DNA from 4 places in the Dermacoccus sp. 147Ba genome. Region 4 is predicted to be linked to each of the others. Evidence: riboswitches for the same ligand, from Rfam matches in the RefSeq annotation. Region 4 holds a riboswitch; each other region holds the start of a gene.
The links. A riboswitch is a leader RNA that binds a small molecule or an ion and turns the genes downstream of it on or off. The one in region 4 is predicted to bind S-adenosylmethionine.
Positions count from the first base shown of each region.

Region 1 (4,382 bases), on a different contig from region 4:
CCTCCATCGCGCACCTGTACGGCCACAACCTGCGCGACGAGTCGGTCCGTTCGGCCATCCTGCTCGACCTCATTGGCGCCGATGCCACGCAGGTTCTCAAGGGCATGGGTGCGTTCAGCGGCGGTGTCGCGACGAATGTTGCGACCCGTCGTCTGCCCCCGGCGGCGCTCGCGGTCGTCAACAAGTCCGTCGCGTTCCGCCTGGGCACGCAGGTCGGGCGCAAGTTCCTCTCGCGCATCCCGCGCGTCATCCCGGTTGCGGGTGGCTTCATCGGTGCGGGGCTCGACGTCATGCTCCTGCGCAAGATCGCCGACGCGGCGCGCAAGGACTTCATCGCGGCCGTGCCGCCCACGGCCTGACGCTCCGCCGATCGTGACGACGCCCGCGCCCGCGGAATGCACCGCGTGGCGTCGGCGTTGTCGCTTTGTTCACCTGAACGCTCGTCAACCGGAGGCACTTCGATGGCACGTCCCACCTCGCTCGGTCGCCGCGTCACCCGACTCGCCGGCCTGAAATCCCTCGCTGCTGCAGTGACGGCGGCGTCCGCCGCCGGAGGTCCCTCGCTCACGACCCGCCTCAGCGCACTTCCGCGCCTGGCTCGCGCTGTGCGCTCCGGTTCGTACCGGGGCGTGAGCACCGCGCAGCTCGCGCTGCTCACGGCTGCTGCGGCCTACGTCGCCTCGCCGGTCGATCTGCTGCCCGAGGCGCTCCTGGGAGTCGTGGGTCTTGCGGACGACGCCGCCGTCCTCACGTGGCTGGCGAGCTCGCTCGTGCACGTCACCGACGACTTCCTCGACTGGGAGAAGCGCACAGGTGTGACGCTGGCGGGGGAGCGCGTGCGCTGAGGACGCCCTTGTCCACAGGCGCCAGCGCCTCGCACTGGTCGTGAGAAGTGTGGTCATGGCTTCGTGAAGCCATGACCACACTTCATCTCTCGGGCATGGGCCCGCTGCTCGCCCTCATGCCGTACGAGTTCGGCTTCGCTCCGACGGCGTCCCTCGTCGTCACGTTCATGGACGGCGGGCGAGTTTCGGGGGCTGCCCGCTTCGACGAAGCCGTCGTCACCCCGGAGCACGTTCACCACGTGCGCGATCGCGTCGTCGAGGCGTCGAATCGTCTCGGCACGAGTGGCGTCGTCGTCACGGCCTACCAGTGCAGTCCCGGCGTCGATCTCGACCTGGTCACGCGGGCTCTCGCACCGGCCGTCGAGGTGGAGCACGCCCTCGTCGTGGCCCCTGACGTCTGGTGGGCAACGACGTGCACCAAAGGCTGTTGTGACGGTGCACTGGCCCCAGTGCCGACTGCCGCCGATGTGCCCTCCCTCGCATCGGCCCTCGAGGGACGCCTCGAACCGGCGTCATCGCGTGACGAAGCCGTGGCCGCCCTCCACGCGGTTTCGCCACTGGCCCAACGGGCCGTCGCCGACCTGCTCGTCGGGCTACCGGGCGAGACCGGCCGGGTGCGCGCGGCCTGGCGTGAGGTGGCCTCAGGCTCCGGGCACCCCCACAGCACTCGCGAGCGTGAGGCTCTGGCACTCGTCGTCGACGCCATGCCCGATCCACTCCTGCGCGACGAGATGGTGTGGAGCGTCGTGCCCGAACTGGCCGCGGGAGCCCGTACCACGCGGCAGTGCTGGTCCGAGCCGGTGAGTTCGCAGCGCCTGTTGGAGATCCTCGTCGCCGTGCCCGAGCCGGCGCGAGCCCATTGGCTGTGTCTCGTGGCACTCGCGCGCTGGCGGGAAGGGGAGCGGCCCAGCGCTGTGCTCGCCGCCGCCGAGGCCCAGGAACGGGGCGCGCGCCTACCTCTCGTCGACCTCGTCGTGAGGATGACCTCCTCCGGCATGGCGTACGAGGACTTCCTGCGGCCGGCGAGGCCGAATCGTGCGGCGCGGCGCCGTCGCTGACGTCGTGGCGACGAGGCGAGAGAGTGCGGGCAGCCACCGGGCCGGCGCTTCACATCGTGGACATCAGCAGGGGCCTTCCTGGCGCATTCGCTGCACTCGCCCTAGTCTCAAAGCGTCAAGAGTCTCAGTCACACAAGCCCCGGCTGACTGAGCGGCAACCCTCCACCGCGGTGGGGTGCCCCGGGTGACGACAGGGCCGTGAACGCTGCGGCAAGCGCGGACTCGCCAGTCGCTTCGGCGAGTCCTTCGAGGAGGACACATGGCGAGCTCTCATTCAGCGCACGTCGCACCGGCCGCTACGCGTCCTGTGCAGGCGCCGAGTGGGTTCAACGCGCAGGCACGAGCCGTCGCTCTGGGAGACGTCGTTCTCGAAAGTGGCCGCACGCTGCCGGATGTCGTCATGACCTACGAGTGCTGGGGCGAGTTGAACGACGACGCGTCGAACGTCGTCCTCGTCGAGCACGCGCTCACGGGTGATTCGCACGTCGTCGGCGATACTGGCGACGGGCAGCCCACCCCGGGTTGGTGGCCAGGAATCATCGGCCCCGGCGCAGCACTGGACACCGACGAGTACTTCGTCGTCGCCATCAACGTTCTCGGTGGATGCCGTGGCAGTACCGGCCCCATCTCGCTCGCTCCGGACGGCGAGCCCTGGGGCGGACGTTTCCCGCAGGTGACCGTCCGAGACCAGGTCCGCGCCGAGGCGGCGTGCCTCGAAGCGCTCGGTGTGCGACGTCTGCACGCCGTCATCGGAGGCTCCTTCGGGGGGATGCGCACGGCCGAGTGGGTCGCGGGGTTCCCGGACCGCGTCGAGCGGGCATTGGTCGTGGCGAGCAGTGGCTGCGCGACCGCGGACCAGATTGCCTGGGGTCACACCCAGGTCGTCGCCATCACGTCCGACCCGGAATTCCGCGACGGCGACTACCTGCGTCACGGCACGTTTCCCACGAACGGCCTCGCCTTGGCCCGCCAGATCGCTCACGCCTCGTATCGCAGCGCAAGCGAGTTCGAGGCACGGTTCGGCGCCGAGCCCCAGCCAGGTGAGGACCCGCTCGAGGGCGGTCGCTTCAGCGTCGAGGGCTACCTCGACCACCACGGGGCCAAACTCGCGCGACGCTTCGACCCGCTGGCCTACGTGCGCCTGACGCAGGCCATGGCGACCCACGACATCGGGCGAGGACGCGGCGGGCTCGACGCGGTGCTGGAGGCGTACGAAGGAGAACTCCTCGTGGCCGCAGTCGACTCCGATCGACTCTTTCCCGTGAGCGCATCGACGCGGATGGTGCGCGCCTACGGTCGCGGACGACTGCGCATGATCCACTCGCCCTACGGCCACGACGGATTCCTCATCGAGGCCGACCAGATCGCGTCGCTCGTGCATGAACTCGTCCAGCGACCGTTGCGCGGAACACCGCGGCTCGTGCGCGGCGTCGCATGAGTGGCCCACCGCAGGGGCCTCGGGTAGCGTGACGGCAGATTCCGAATTTCGCGAGTGAGGTCGCCATGTCCGTCATCGTCAGTTTCGCGCCCGGCCCCGAGGGCGAAGCCGCCCTCGCCGAGGCAGCTCGCCAGTCGAAGGATCTGGGTCGCCCGCTCATCGTGGTGTGCACGGTGCCCTCGGACGAGGCTCGCACCGCGGCCCGCAAGGCGGCCGAGGAGTACACCGGCGCACAGGTCGTCGATGTGCAGGACGGCGCCGACGCCGTGGAATCCATCCTCGAGGAGATTTCCCGAGTGCAGCCCGCCCTGCTCGTCATCGGGCTGCGCAGGCGCACCCCTGTCGGCAAGTTGATCCTGGGCACGAGTGCTCAGCGCTTGTTGCTCGACGCCCCGTGCCCCGTGCTCGCCGTCAAGCCCTGAGGCTCCCGAACGGCCTTCAGTTGCTGAGATGGCGGCCGATCCGGGGCAGGGAATGAACGTCAATCGAAGCTCGTTGAACCCCGTGATTCTGCGGTTTCGTCCGTCGAGTTTTATAATGGGTGAAGAAGCGGTCACCACCCGGAGCGCCAAGCGCGGGGTTTCGTGATCGCACTCCTCGTTCCGGTGTCGCTTCGATCGTCGCTGCCCTGCGGCCGACGACGGCGACGCATTACTTTCGGAAGGTAGTTGGTGACGACAGTGTCGAAGACCACGCAGCCCCCCGCACTTCCCGCGGATGTCGACCACCCGGCTCTGGCAGCTCTGTTCGAATCGGGTCGTGAGACGGGCTCGGTGGACAGCGTCGCATTGAAGGACGCGATCGAAGAGGCACAGGTGTCGTCCGCCAAGCAGAAGTCCGTGTTGAAGGCGCTGGCCGCCGAGAACATCGAGGTCGTCCTCGACCAGGCCCACGCCGAGCAGGCCGTGGCCACCACAGCCGGACGTCGTAAGACGGCCGCGAAGAAGACGACGGCCAAGAAGGCCACCGCGAAGTCCGCTGCGGCCAAGACCACTGCGGCCAAGAAGACCACCGCCAAGAAGGCGACGGCGAAGACCGCGA
Region 1 is NZ_SEHL01000001.1:397,714-402,095, forward strand. Features, by position in the region: gene EVU97_RS01790 (EcsC family protein) at 1-359, shown strand, start outside; gene EVU97_RS01795 (YkvA family protein) at 462-845, shown strand; gene EVU97_RS01800 (DUF4192 family protein) at 917-1,903, shown strand; SAM riboswitch class IV at 2,017-2,126, shown strand; gene EVU97_RS01805 (homoserine O-acetyltransferase) at 2,163-3,341, shown strand; gene EVU97_RS01810 (universal stress protein) at 3,407-3,763, shown strand; gene EVU97_RS01815 (RNA polymerase sigma factor) at 4,022-4,382, shown strand, end outside.
Region 1: it holds a riboswitch for S-adenosylmethionine, as region 4 does, so the genes downstream of both, EVU97_RS01805 (homoserine O-acetyltransferase) here and EVU97_RS14640 (MetQ/NlpA family ABC transporter substrate-binding protein) in region 4, are expected to answer to the same signal.

Region 2 (4,382 bases), on a different contig from region 4:
GGGCGACTCGGCGAGCGCGTTGACGACGACGAGGCCGAGCACGGCGATCAGGATGATCATGATCGTCATGACGGCGAACATGGCCGCCCAACCGCCGACCGGGCCGAGCGTGTCACGGGCCATCTGGCCGAGGCTGCGACCGCCGCGGCGCGTGGAGATGGCGAGCACCATGTAGTCCTGCACGGCGCCCGCGAAGATCACACCGAAGATGATCCAAAGCGTGCCCGGCAGGTAACCCATCTGCGCGGCGAGCACGGGGCCGACGAGCGGGCCGGCGCCGGCGATGGCGGCGAAGTGGTGACCGAACAGCACGCGCCGGTCGGTGGGCAGGAAATCCTGGCCGTTCTCGAACTGCTCGGCCGGGGTGGCGAGATCGTCGCGCGGACGGATGACCTTGTACTGGATGAGGCGGCTGTACAGCATGTAGCCGATGACGTAGCTGCCGACGGCAGCCATGACGAACCAGATCGAGTTGACGTGCTCGCCGCGGACGAACGCAACCATCGTCCAACCGATGGCGGCGATGACGGCCGCGACGGCGATGACGATCTTCTGACGTCCCGTGATCTGGCGGGGTAGGTCGACCGCGACCGGGGGCGTGTTCCCGTCGCGCTCGGGGGTTTTGGTGCTCGACGCGGGCACGAAGACCTCCCTTTTCGTGTGAGTGTGAGCAGGGACACGTTATGCCGTGTCGGGTAGGTCACAGGGTTTTGACACCGCGAGTGGAGGTCACACCTTCATCACGAATTTGGACGAGCGTCACGCAGTGGGGCCGGTGGGGCGCGGCCCGTCGCCGAACCAGTAGCGACGGCTGTCTTCACGAACGTCCTCGAGCTGCCCGCCGCAGGCCTCGATGACGGCGCGCGAGGCGCCGTTCGTCTGCGCGCAGCAGACGAGCACGGGGGCGATGTCGAGCGCGGCGGCTTCGGCGAGCCCGAGCTTCAGAGCCTCCTTCGCGATGCCGCGTCCGCGAGCGGCCGGCCGCACGGAGTAGCCGATGTGGCCGCCGAGTTCGTAGAGGAACTCGTTGAGCGCGTGACGCAGGGCGAGGTGACCGACGAGGGCGCCGTCGTCGACGATCCAGAAGTAGGAGCAGTGGACGAGGCCGGTGTGCGGCGGCCACATCGTGTTGCCCTGGCGGGCGCAGTCTTCGACGTAGGCGGCAAAGCCGTCGGAGGTGATGTCGACGTCGGTGCCCGCGAAGAAGCCCGAGCCGTCCATGCCGCCCGCGCACACCCAGTGGTCGCCGCGCGAGTCGGTGGTGGCGTCGCGAAACTCGCGCAGCATGGCCGACCAGTCGTCGTAGCGCGCGGCGTCGGGGGCGATGAGTTCGATCATGTCGGTCATCTCATCACCCCCGACGGTGGAGCGTCGATCAGTTTTCGTTGCGCTTACTGAGCGCGCAGGCCGTCGACGCCGCGGGGCTCGTCGCCGCGCACGGTGACGCGGTGCATGACGCGGGTGTTCGTGTAGTCGCGGTTGGCGTAGTGGGAGGTGGCGCGGTTGTCCCAGAGGCCGACGTCGCCGGGCGCCCAGCGGTGACGGATCGTGTGCTCGGGCTGCGTGAGGTGGGCGTAGAGGGCGTCGAGGATGGCACGCGATTCGGCTTCGGAGACGTCGCTGACGTGGGACGTGAAGCCGGGGTTGACGAAGAGGCCGCGGCGGCCGGTCTCGGGGTGGACGCGGACGACGGGGTGCTCGACGGCGGGCAGTTCGGTGACGATCTCGCCCTCCCACTCGTGGCCGCCGTTCTTCTTGAGGAAGGCGCCCCACTCGCGGTTGCCGTCGTGGACGGCGAGCAGCTGGTCGGCGAGCGCCTTGAAGGGTGCGGAGAGGGAGTCGTAGGCGGCCTGGCTGTCGGCCCAGGACGTGTCGCCGCCGTAGGGCGGGAGCGTCACGGCGCGGAGGATGCTGATGGCCGGCGGCCGCTTCATGAACGTGACGTCGGTGTGCCAGACATCGGAGAAGGAGAACTCGGGGTCGCTCGAATCGATGTTGTAGATCTCGCTGCGCTCGTGGTTGCCGGCGACAGGGTGGCCGGGCGTCAGGTCGCCGAGGAGGTTGCCGAGGCGCACCTGGGCGTCGTCGTCGAAGCCGTGCTGATCGCGGAAAAAGAGCACCTTGTGGGCGAGCAGGGCGCGGCGGATGTCGAAGGCCGCGATCTCGTCGATGGACGCCAGGTCGATGCCGTGGATGACGGCGCCCAGGGCCGGGCCGAGGCGCTCGATGCGCAGGCCGGGCGTCGTGGCGGGAGCGTGGGTGGCGAGAAGTGTCATGACAGCCTCTTTGGTTCGATGCGCTTGCGCAGACGCCGGGCGGCGTTGCGCCAGGTCGTTACTCGGGGCACCCCACCGCAGTGGAGGGTTGCCGTCCGGCCAGCCGAGACTTGTCGCCGGAACTCGTGACCCACTCATAACTTAAGCGCAGGCTTCGCAGAACGAACAGTTATTGGTTGGTGAGTGTCCGCATCGCGGGATCTAACGGAAGGTCGTGCTGTTGTCGCGGGCAACCTGGACACCCGCAGTCGATCGCCTTCCGATCGTCGCTCACTAGGGAGCTCCGACGAGGGGCCCCTACCGGCGACGACTCCCACTTCAACGCTTCGATCCTGGCGCACCCCCGCCAACGATCCGAACGGCCGCCTTTGGCACTCCGTACCCGCGGCCGGGCAGAACCGCTCGCTTCGCTTTCGATGGCCTTCCATGGCCAGCCAAGCGCAAGCACTCCCTGCACCGCGACATCCGTGAAAGCGCGGCAACCGCGCTCACAATGGCCACACCGCAACGAACCTTGCCTGGCTCACAGCCCCTATCCGCGAGGTGTGCCTCCTTCTCGCCCGGCATCTCTAGCCAAAGGCGAGGGCCGGAGACCTTCCAGGCCTGGCCCATCACACGGTTCCATCCGCAATGACACCCCTAAAGCCCCGAGCTGTTCGAGTGCAGGAGTGCCCGTCAAACTTTTCACCTGCCAGAGCGCAACTGACACTCTCATCCTGGATCTTGCCGGTCACTTTCATGGCTGCGACTTAACCTTCAAGAAAGGGAGGGAGTCGACAATTTTCATCGTTCCGAGGCTCACTGTGACGATGCGGGCTAGGAGGTCGATGATGTACCGCGGGTCGCCGACTTCCTTCGACCAGTCGTTCGGGTCGTTGACGATGCCCGAGGCCTTGTCCGTCTTGATGTAGTAGCGATCAATGATCCACTCGATCGCCGAACGTGAGCCCAGCATGTAGCGGTACGCCTCCTGCGGGATGCCCGCGAGGGTGATACGCGAGTTGTAGTGGATCGTCGCGCGGTCGTGGCGCTCACCCGCGGCCTTCTGTTCGGGCGACGGCTTCCCGAAGCGCATCTTCTTGTCGCCGACGGCGTAGAACGCGTACGGGTCCTGACCGCCGGCAGGCTGCGCGCCGAGGCCCGGGAGTGGATACGGCTCCACGGTCTCGTATCCGAGGTGCAGCTCCGAGAGCTTGCGCCCTGCGTCGATGAACGGCTGCGCTTCTTCGACGAGCGGGATACGCGGCAGCACCTTCTTCAAGTCCGCCGCGTACGTCTCGCGGTAGTCGGGCGAGTGCAGCAGCCCGTAGACGTAGAAGAAGATGTCGTCCTTCGTGATCGAGGTTCCGTACGCCGCCTGGAACCTCGTCAGCGCCTCATCGGTGATGTTGTCGATGCGGCGGTATCCGTCGACGACGTCGTGTGCGGCTGAGGTGCCGAGCGACAGCATGCCTTCGTCAGCATCGACCTTCTCGTAGCGGTACCGGGGCACGAACTGGGTCGCATAACCGAACAACGCTGTGTCGGGGACGCAATCGAGCATCTGGACTGCGGGAAGAGCAACGTCCCGCGGGCCCATCGTCACGATTCCCAAATTGTCAACATTGGGAACTGGGAAGGAAACTGGGAGGATTCCTGGACGGTGTAACCAGTCGGGGTCGATCACCAGATTGGCCTTTTCGAAGGGGCGGTACATCGCGTGCCCTAGGCGGCCGGGGTCGAATCCGATGCGTTGTCCGCGGGCCAAACGCGATTCAAGAGAAGAGGACCACTTGATTCTGGCCGGGTCGTAGGACCGCTCGCCAGCGAGGGCTTCTTCATACGTCTGGACGGCACGGCGCATGGCAAGCGCAATGCGCTTTCTGCCCGCGTTATAGACCCAAGCGTCCCGGTTGCTCTGAACACCTGGCCTTCCGACCTGAAAGATTCCTCGCGGACCCTGGTCCGCCGCAAGGGGCAGGAACGCCTCAAAGTCGTCGCGGCGCTGGTTGAGCCAGTCGCCATGCGCGTTCGGGGCGATGGTCACGGCTCCGAGTCCCTTGACATCGACTGCTTTGGCGACTCTGGCAAGCTTCTGCTCGCGGGTGAGGTAGTCGCCGATGTCGG
Region 2 is NZ_SEHL01000009.1:85,133-89,514, reverse strand. Features, by position in the region: gene EVU97_RS12190 (carbon starvation CstA family protein) at 1-642, opposite strand, end outside; gene EVU97_RS12185 (GNAT family N-acetyltransferase) at 760-1,347, opposite strand; gene EVU97_RS12180 (TauD/TfdA family dioxygenase) at 1,392-2,276, opposite strand; SAM riboswitch class IV at 2,292-2,407, opposite strand; gene EVU97_RS12175 (type ISP restriction/modification enzyme) at 3,013-4,382, opposite strand, start outside.
Region 2: it holds a riboswitch for S-adenosylmethionine, as region 4 does, so the genes downstream of both, EVU97_RS12180 (TauD/TfdA family dioxygenase) here and EVU97_RS14640 (MetQ/NlpA family ABC transporter substrate-binding protein) in region 4, are expected to answer to the same signal.

Region 3 (4,382 bases), on a different contig from region 4:
CACCCGAAGGGCGGCATCATCAAGCGGGAGATGGAGGACTACGTCCGCCGTCGCCACATCGAAGAGGGCTTCAGCTACGTCGGCACGCCGCACGTGTCGAAGGAAGACCTCTTCTACACCTCGGGTCACCTGCCCTACTACGCCGACGGCATGTTCCCGCCGCTGGACCTCGACGGGCAGAAGTACCGCCTCAAGGCGATGAACTGCCCGATGCACAACGAGATCTTCCGTTCGCGCGGACGCTCCTACCGTGAGCTGCCGCTGCGCTTCTTCGAGTTCGGCACGGTCTACCGCGACGAGAAGTCCGGCGTTCTCTCGGGCCTCACGCGCGTGCGCATGATCACCCAGGACGACTCCCACTCCTACGTGACGCCGGAGCAGGCGCCGGGCGAGATCAAGCACCTGCTCGACTTCATCCTCGGGCTGCTGCGTGACTTCGGGCTGAACGACTTCTACCTCGAGCTGTCGACGCGTGACGAGGCCGGCGACAAGAAGGACAAGTTCATCGGCACCGACGAGCAGTGGGAGGTCGCGACGCAGGTGCTCGCCGACGTCGCGAACGCCTCGGGCCTCGAGCTCGTGCCCGACCCGGGCGGCGCAGCCTTCTACGGCCCGAAGATCTCCGTGCAGGCACGTGACGCCATCGGCCGTACGTGGCAGATGTCGACGATCCAGTACGACTTCAACATGCCCGAGCGCTTCGGCCTCGAGTTCCAGGCTCAGGACGGCACGCGTCAGCAGCCGGTCATGATCCACTCGGCGAAGTTCGGTTCGATCGAGCGCTTCCTTGGTGTGCTCGTCGAGCATTACGCGGGGCAGTTCCCGGCGTGGCTCGCACCGGTTCAGGTGCTCGGGGTTCCGGTCGCGGAGGAGTACTACGACTACCTCGGCGAGGTGGGCGAGAAGCTGCGTCGGGCCGGCGTACGCGTCGAGATCGACACGAGCGACGACCGCTTCCCGAAGAAGATCCGCAACGCCTCGAAGTCGAAAGCGCCGTTCATCCTCATCGCCGGCGAGGAGGACCGCGACAACGGAGCCGTGAGCTTCCGTTACCGCGACGGCTCGCAGAAGAACGGCGTGCCGGTCGACGAGGCCGTGGCCGAGATCGCCGCGTACATCGCCTCGCGCAACAACACGTCGCCCACGGCGGCCGAGGCACCTGCCGAGGCCTGATCCACATACGACGAAGCCGCCGCCCCGATTTGGGGTGGCGGCTTCGTCGTAGTCTCCGCGGTGCGGGCGATCAGGCGGAGGCAGCCTTCGCGGCTGCGAAGCCCTTGTCGAGGTCGGCGATGATGTCGTTCGCGTTCTCGATGCCGACCGACAGGCGCACGAGGCCGGGCGTGACGCCGGCGCCGCGGCGGTCGTCGTCACTGCCCTGGCTGTGCGTCGTCGTCGCCGGGTGGATGGCGAGCGAGCGGACGTCACCGATGTTGGCCACGTGCGAGTGCAGCTCGAGGGCGTCGACGAACGCCTTGCCCGCGTCGATGCCGCCGGCGATCTCGAAGGAGAACACTGCACCGGAACCGGTGGGCAGGTAGCGGTCGGCCAGCTCCTTGTACGGGCTGTCGTCCTTCGAGGCGTAGAAGACCTTTTCGACCTGCGCGTGCTCGCTCAGGTAAGCGACGACCTTCTCCGCGTTCTCCACGTGACGCTCGACGCGCAGCGACAGCGTCTCGAGGCCCTGCGCGATGAGGAAGGCGTTGAACGGCGACACGGCGGAGCCGAGGTCGCGCAGCAGTTCGACGCGCGCCTTGAGAATGAATGCGAGGTTCGCGCCGAGCGCCGAACCGACGCCGAGATCGCGGGCGAAAACGAGGCCGTGGTAGCTCTCGCTCGGCTCGTTGAACTGCGGGAACTTCTCCGGCTCCTTGGCGTAGTCGAACGTTCCGGCGTCCACGAGCACGCCGGCGATCGACGTGCCGTGGCCGCCGAGGTACTTCGTCGCCGAGTGGATGACGACGTCCGCGCCGTGCTCGATCGGGCGCAGCAGGTACGGCGTCGCGACGGTGTTGTCGACGAACAGCGGCAGGCCGGCGTCGTGGGCGACAGCGGCAACACCCGCGACGTCGAGGACCTTCTGGTCGGGGTTGCTCAGCGTCTCACCGAAGAGGAGCTTGGTGTTCGGTCGGATGGCGTTCTTCCACGCGTCGAGGTCACCGATGTCCTCGACGAAGGTGGTCTCCACACCGAGACGCTTGAGCGTGTACTTGAGCAGGTTGTACGTACCGCCGTAGAGAGCGGGCGACGCGACGACGTGGTCGCCTGCCTGCGCGACGTTGAGGATGGCGAACGTCGTCGCGGCCTGGCCGGAGGCCAGCAGCAGGGCGCCGACGCCACCCTCGAGCGCCGCGATGCGCTCCTCGACGGCCTGCGACGTCGGGTTGCCGATGCGGGTGTAGATGGGGCCGAGGTCGGACAGGCCGAAGCGGTTGGCCGCCGTCTCGGCGGAGTCGAAGACGAACGAGGTCGTCTGGTAGATCGGCAGCGCGCGCGATCCGGTGTCCCCGTCCGGCACCTGGCCGGCGTGGATCTGCTTGGTCTCGAAAGCCCAGTCCTGAGCGCTCATGACAACTCCTCGAAAGGTCGCTACCCGTGCGCGAACCTCGCACGCGGGGTGCGCCGGAAGCTCTGCTTCCGCGCTTGCCCGGGCGTATCCGACGCCGGGCCAGGTCGTCACCCGGAGCACCCCGCCGCGGTGGGAGGGTTGCCGGCCAGCAAACCGGGGTTTGACGCTGGCGCTCGTGACCTGGTCCGAGGATATCCCGGGCGGTATCGAGGGGCGGGACTCGTGTCTCACATCGTGGTTTGCCGTGCGGCGCGGGGCGTTTGCCGAAGGGTCAAGCCGTGGTTGACTGGCGCCATGACGATCACCATCGCCCGGGCCAGGCGTGACGACGCCTTCGCCTGTGCAGCGCTTCGGTTGCGCTCGGACCTCGAGGAGGGGCACCTGAATCGGGCCGGTTTCGTGACCGAGTACGCGGACGACTTCCTCTCGGCCTTCGACGAGGTACCCACGTGGATCGCCACCCGTTCCGACGGCACCGTCGTCGGCATCGTGCAGTGCGCCCTCGTCCACCGGATGCCGACGCTCGCGCGCGGCGCCAAGCCGTGGTTGTACGTCGCGTTCGTCTTCGTCGTGCCCGACGAGCGTGGCGCGGGACTCGGCGAACGCATGCTCCGCACCGTCGACGCCTGGGCGGACGCGCGCGGCGTCGAGCGGATGCTGCTCAACACGCGTCCGAAGGCGCGCCCGTTGTACGAGCGTCTCGGACTCGGTGCCCCGGAGGAGCGACACATGCACCGCGACGCACCGTTCGCGGCCACGAAGGAGCAGCGATGAGCGACATCATCTGGGCCCTCGACCAGCGCGAGCGCTGCATCGCCTGCCCGTCGAAGCCGGCGGCGAACGCCGTCGTGCTCTACCTCGGTGAGGACGGCTCGCTGCCGCGCGAGAGCGTCGGATCGCTGGCCGAACGTGGCGTCATGGCCGCGGGCGTCGTGTGGGCGGGTGTGACAGCGGAACTCACCGACGACGACTGGCTCGACCTCGAGGACGCCGCAAGCGGCCTCGGCGGACTCGCGAGCGCCGTCGCCGTCGTGGGTGAAGGCGATGCCGCAGCCGTCGCACAGAAAGTGGCAGAGCGCGTGGGCGGCCTGGCCCACGCGGGCGCTGCGAGCGACGAGCGGCTCGTGGAGAAACTCGCCGAGATCGCTCCGGTCTGACCCGGCGCGCGGGTTTCCCTAGGATGGGGCGCATGGTCACGCAGAACGAGGACTTCACTCCCGAGCACGCCGAGTCCGAGCACGACTTCGCGGGGGAGCCCGACGGGTTCGGCCGACTGTGGACGCCTCACCGCATGGCCTACATCGAGGCCGACCGCCCCTCGAGGGACGCCGGCGACGGCTGTCCGTTCTGCGCGGCGCCGGGCAAGGACGACGCCGAGGGCCTCATCGTGCACCGCGGTGAGCACTGCTTCGTCGTGATGAACCTCTTCCCGTACAACCCGGGCCACCTGCTCGTGTGCCCCTACCGTCACGTGCCGCACTACATCGACCTCACGGACGCGGAGACCGAGGAGTTCACGAAGCTGACGAAGCAGGGCATTCGCGCGCTCAAGGCGGCGTCGAACCCGGCCGGATTCAACCTCGGCATGAACCAGGGCGATGTCGCGGGCGCCGGCGTGGCTGCGCACCTGCATCAGCACATCGTGCCCCGCTGGGGTGGCGACATGAACTTCATGCCGATCGTCGGCCAGACGAAGGCTCTCCCGGTGCTTCTCGAGGACAGCCGTCAGCGCATCGCGGCGTCCTGGCCAACCGACTGACGGCCTCGACCTCGCGGGGCGTGCGGCTCGTGAACGCGGGGTGAGATGTGACTC
Region 3 is NZ_SEHL01000002.1:372,392-376,773, reverse strand. Features, by position in the region: gene thrS (threonine--tRNA ligase) at 1-1,173, shown strand, start outside; gene EVU97_RS04060 (bifunctional o-acetylhomoserine/o-acetylserine sulfhydrylase) at 1,244-2,569, opposite strand; SAM riboswitch class IV at 2,635-2,750, opposite strand; gene EVU97_RS04055 (GNAT family N-acetyltransferase) at 2,864-3,343, shown strand; gene EVU97_RS04050 (hypothetical protein) at 3,340-3,726, shown strand; gene EVU97_RS04045 (HIT domain-containing protein) at 3,759-4,328, shown strand.
Region 3: it holds a riboswitch for S-adenosylmethionine, as region 4 does, so the genes downstream of both, EVU97_RS04060 (bifunctional o-acetylhomoserine/o-acetylserine sulfhydrylase) here and EVU97_RS14640 (MetQ/NlpA family ABC transporter substrate-binding protein) in region 4, are expected to answer to the same signal.

Region 4 (4,382 bases):
GCAGCAGGCCGCTTCGTCGACCCGCTGACGGACTGACCCTTTGGACGCCCGAGCGCGTCGATCAGTGACGCAGAGCCTTGCGGGCCAGTGCGTTACCGATGAACTGCGCGATCTGCACGAACACGATGATGATGACGACGGCTGCCCACGTCACGGCCCACTGGTAGCGCTGGTAGCCGTACGCCAGCGCGAAGTTGCCGAGACCGCCGCCGCCCATCGCGCCGACGACCGCGGTCATGTCGATGACGGCGACGAGCGCGAAGGTGTACCCGAGGATGAGCGGCGCGAGCGCCTCGGGGATGAGAACGGTGCGGATGATCCGCCACGGGCTCGCGCCCATCGCCTGAGCCGCCTCGATGACGCCCGGGTCGACACTCACGAGGTTCTGTTCGACGATGCGACTGATGCCGAACGTTGCGGCGAGCGTCAGCGGGAAGATCATCGACGCGGTACCGATCGTCGAGCCGGTGACCTTCAGCGTCAGCGGACCGAGCGCGGCCGCGAAGATGATGAACGGGATCGGCCGGATGATGTTGACGAGCACGTTGAGGATCGTGTGAACCGTCGGGTTGGCCATGATGCCGCCGCGGCGCGTCGTGTTGAGCAGCACGCCGAGCACGAGCCCGAACAGACCGCCGAGGACGATGGTGGCGCTGACCATGAGGAGGGTCTGCCCGACCGACTCCCACAGCACGGGGCGCAGTGCGCTCCAGTCCGTGTCCGCAGTGATGACCTTCATGCCGTGGCCTCCTCGAGTTCGTGGACGGTGGCGACCTGGGCGAGGTCGGTCAGCACCTGCGTGACGGTGACGTCGTCACCGCGCAGGGCCAGGGTCAACGTCGTGAGGTTCGCTTCCTTGAGGGGCGTGAGGCCACCGTGGACGATCTCCGGTTCGACACCGCGGGCGCCGGTGGAGGCGAGAACCCTTCCGAATCCAGCGGAGTCGTGGACGGTTGCCGTGACGAGGCGTCCGCTCACCCTCTCGCGCAGCCGCGCGATCTCGCGGGCGTCGGGCACGTTGCGCAGCGTCGCGTCGACGAGCCGCCGCGTGGCTGACGATGTCGGTGCGCCGAGCACCTGCTCGGTCGGCCCGGATTCGACGAGGCGGCCGTGTTCGAGGACCACGACGTCGTCGGCCAGTTCACGCACGACGTCCATCTCGTGCGTGATGACGACGATCGTCACGCCGAGCTCATCGTTGACGCGGCGCAGGAGGGCGAGGACGTCCTTCGTCGTGTCGGGGTCGAGGGCGGAGGTCGACTCGTCGGCGAGCAGGATCTCCGGGTTCGTGGCCAGGGCGCGGGCGATGCCGACGCGCTGCTTCTGGCCGCCGGACAGCTCGTCAGGATAGGCCCAGGCCTTCTCCGTCAGACCGACGAAGTGGAGCAGTTCGGTGACTCGCGCCTCCTGCTTGTCCTTGTCCCAACCGGCGACCTCGAGCGGATAGGCGACGTTGGCGTACACCGTGCGCGAGCGGATGAGATTGAACTGCTGGAACACCATGCCGATGCGGGCCCGCAGAGCTCGGATCTGCTTTGCTCCCAGACCCGCCAGATCGACGCCGTCGACCTCGACGGAGCCGGTCGTCGGGGTCTCGAGCGCGTTGATGAGCCGCACGAGGGTGCTCTTGCCTGCACCGGAGAACCCGATGACGGCGAGGACGCGGCCGGTAGCGACGTCGAGGTCGATCTCCTGCAGCGCGGTGACGTTCTTCTTGCCGCGCACGAAGGTCTTGCTCACGCCGCGCAGCCGGACCGCCGGCGCGTTCTCGGGTCGGGCCGGGGGAGTGGGGGTCACTTCTTGGCCTTGATCTGCGACTCGATGCGGGTGAGGATGCCGCGCACGTCCGCGACGGAACGCTTCACCTCGTACTGGGTTCCCTTGGTGCGCTTGGAGATGAGGTCCTGCACCGACTTCTCGTGGTACGCCTGGACGAACTTCGCGTACGTCGGGTTGTCGGCGTCCTTCTTGCGGGCCACGATGACGTTGATGTACGGCTCCGAGGACTTCGCCTTGGGGTCGTCCTTGAACAGCGCCTTGCTCGGGTCGAGGTTCGCGTCGGCGGCGAAGTTGTTGTTGACCACGGCGCCCTCGACGGAGGGCAGGGCGGCTGCGGTCTGGGCAGCGTCGACGGGCGTGACGCCGACCTTCGACTTCGCGGCGTCGATCTCGGCGGGCGTCGACAGGGAGTTGCCCCCGCCCTTGAGCGTGAGCAGACCGGCGCTCTGCAGGAGCAGGAGGGCGCGTGCCTGGTTCGTCGCGTCGTTCGGGATGGCGACCTTGCCGCCGTCGGCGAACTCGTTCACCGTGGTGTGCTTCTTCGAGTACAGCGACAGCGGCACGATGTAGGTGGAGCCGACCGGCGTCAGGGTGTCGTTCTTCGCGGCGTTGTAGTCGGCGAGGAACTGCAGGTGCTGGAACTGGTTGACGTCGACCTGGCCCTGGGAGAGCGCCGGGTTGGCCTGCGTGTAGTCGGTGAAGTTGACCGGCTGGATGTCGAGGCCGTACTTCTTCTTGCCGACCTTGACCAGTTCGGTCCAGTACGGGTCGGACGCTTCGGTGGTACCGACGGTGATCTTCGTCAGCTTCTCGTCGTCGCTACCCGTGAAGGCCTTGATGCCGAAGCCTGCGGCGAGCGCGACGACGAGGACGCCTGCGCCGATGGCCGCGTACTTGGGGCCGTTGCTCTTCGGCTTTTCGGGCAGGGCCTGGACGGCCGGGCTGGCTCCGGGGGTGGTGGAGTTGGTGTTCTCGGACATGGTGATGCCTTCCTCGAAGGGGCGTGCGAGGCGCCGGTGGGGTGGGCGGCGACGACCGCCCGACGATGGGTGCGGTCAGTGCTTGGGGCGCGCGAACGCGGCGTCGTGCGTGTGCGGTCGCGCGGTGGGGGCCTGGGTGGGGCGATGCGTGTGCTGCATGTGATCTCCCGGGATCGGGCGCACCGGTACGAAGCCCTCGAAAGGGATGTGTTCCGGGTGCGGAACGTGCTTGCCGCGCGGTTGACGCGGCCGTGTCATCACCTGGAGCACCCCGCCACGTTCGTGAGGGTTGCCGTCCGACCAGCCAGGGCTTTGCATCGGATCTCTTGACAGGCATTACATTAGAGGCGCCGCGAGAAGCCCGTCAAATCAAGTGATCTGGGCCACTCTGTGTCACCGCTGGGCCGAGTTTCCTGCGGTTGGGTAGTCGCCGCCTCGACCCAACGGCAGGAAAGTCTGCCCAGTGGAGAGATGCGCTGACGCCGTGCTCTCCCCGTGGGCTGGAGTCACTAGGGGCGGAGCGTGGACTCCACGGGGTCGAGGTACCCCGAGCTCGCGCTTATTTGCTCGGCGGAAGAACGTCGGTCTGCGCGGGGAGGTCGGCCACGCCGACCGGGCACGTCACGCCCTTGTAGCCGTGATTGCAGTACCCGCCTGGATTTTTCGCGAGGTACTGCTGGTGGTAGCCCTCGGCCGGCCAGAACTTTCCGGCTTCGTCGGCGGGCTTCATCTCCGTCGTGATGGCGCCGCGGCCCGCGTCGGTCAGCGCATCCTGGAACGCTTCCGCGGTGCGACGCGTAGCGGTCTCCTGCTGGGGCGTCGTCCAGTAGACCGCAGAGCGGTACTGCGTGCCGATGTCATTGCCCTGACGGTTGGCCGTCGTCGGGTCATGGTTCTCCCAGAACGCCTTGAGCAGCTGGGCCGGGGAGACCTTCTCCGGGTCGTACGCGATCTGGACGGCCTCGGTGTGGCCCGTCGTGCCCGTGCAGACGTCCTCGTACGAGGGGTTCTCACGGTCGCCACCCATGTAGCCGACGGCCGTCGAGACGACCCCCGGGATCTGCCAGAAGATGCGCTCCGCACCCCAGAAACATCCCATCGCGACGTACAGCGTCTCGGTCTTGTCCGGCCACCCGCCGAGCAGTGGCGTGCCGAGAACGTCGTGCACGGCAGCGACGTCGACCGGGGCGGAATCCTGACGGGTGAACCACATGGGGCGTTCCTTTCACTGGAGTCGCTGTGTTCAACGCAGGCGTGTCCGAGAGGATTCCGAACTCGCGGAGCAACCGCGTGAACGGCGCGCGTCAGTCGACGAGCGGCGGCACTTCGAGTGGGATGGGGCGCAGTAGCCTCGCGCGGATCTCGACCATCGTCTGCGCGTCCGTGTCGAGCGCGACGTCCTCGGAAAGCGTTGGCACCCAAGGCGGCACGGCCCGCTTGTCGCCGTCGTTGTCAAGGCCGACAAGCACCATCGTGCACTCGGTCGTGAGGTTCAGTTCGCCCGTGCGCGGGTTGCCCGAGCGCACTCGCGCCGACACGTGCATGCTCGACGTGCCCGTGTGGATGAACCGCGCCTGCACCTCGACGAGGTCGCGGACGTGCAACGGCTGGTGGAAGCGCACA
Region 4 is NZ_SEHL01000018.1:5,420-9,801, forward strand. Features, by position in the region: gene EVU97_RS14625 (alpha/beta fold hydrolase) at 1-28, shown strand, start outside; gene EVU97_RS14630 (methionine ABC transporter permease) at 62-739, opposite strand; gene EVU97_RS14635 (methionine ABC transporter ATP-binding protein) at 736-1,797, opposite strand; gene EVU97_RS14640 (MetQ/NlpA family ABC transporter substrate-binding protein) at 1,794-2,759, opposite strand; SAM riboswitch class IV at 2,980-3,091, opposite strand; gene msrA (peptide-methionine (S)-S-oxide reductase MsrA) at 3,319-3,972, opposite strand; gene EVU97_RS14650 (acyl-CoA thioesterase) at 4,064-4,382, opposite strand, start outside.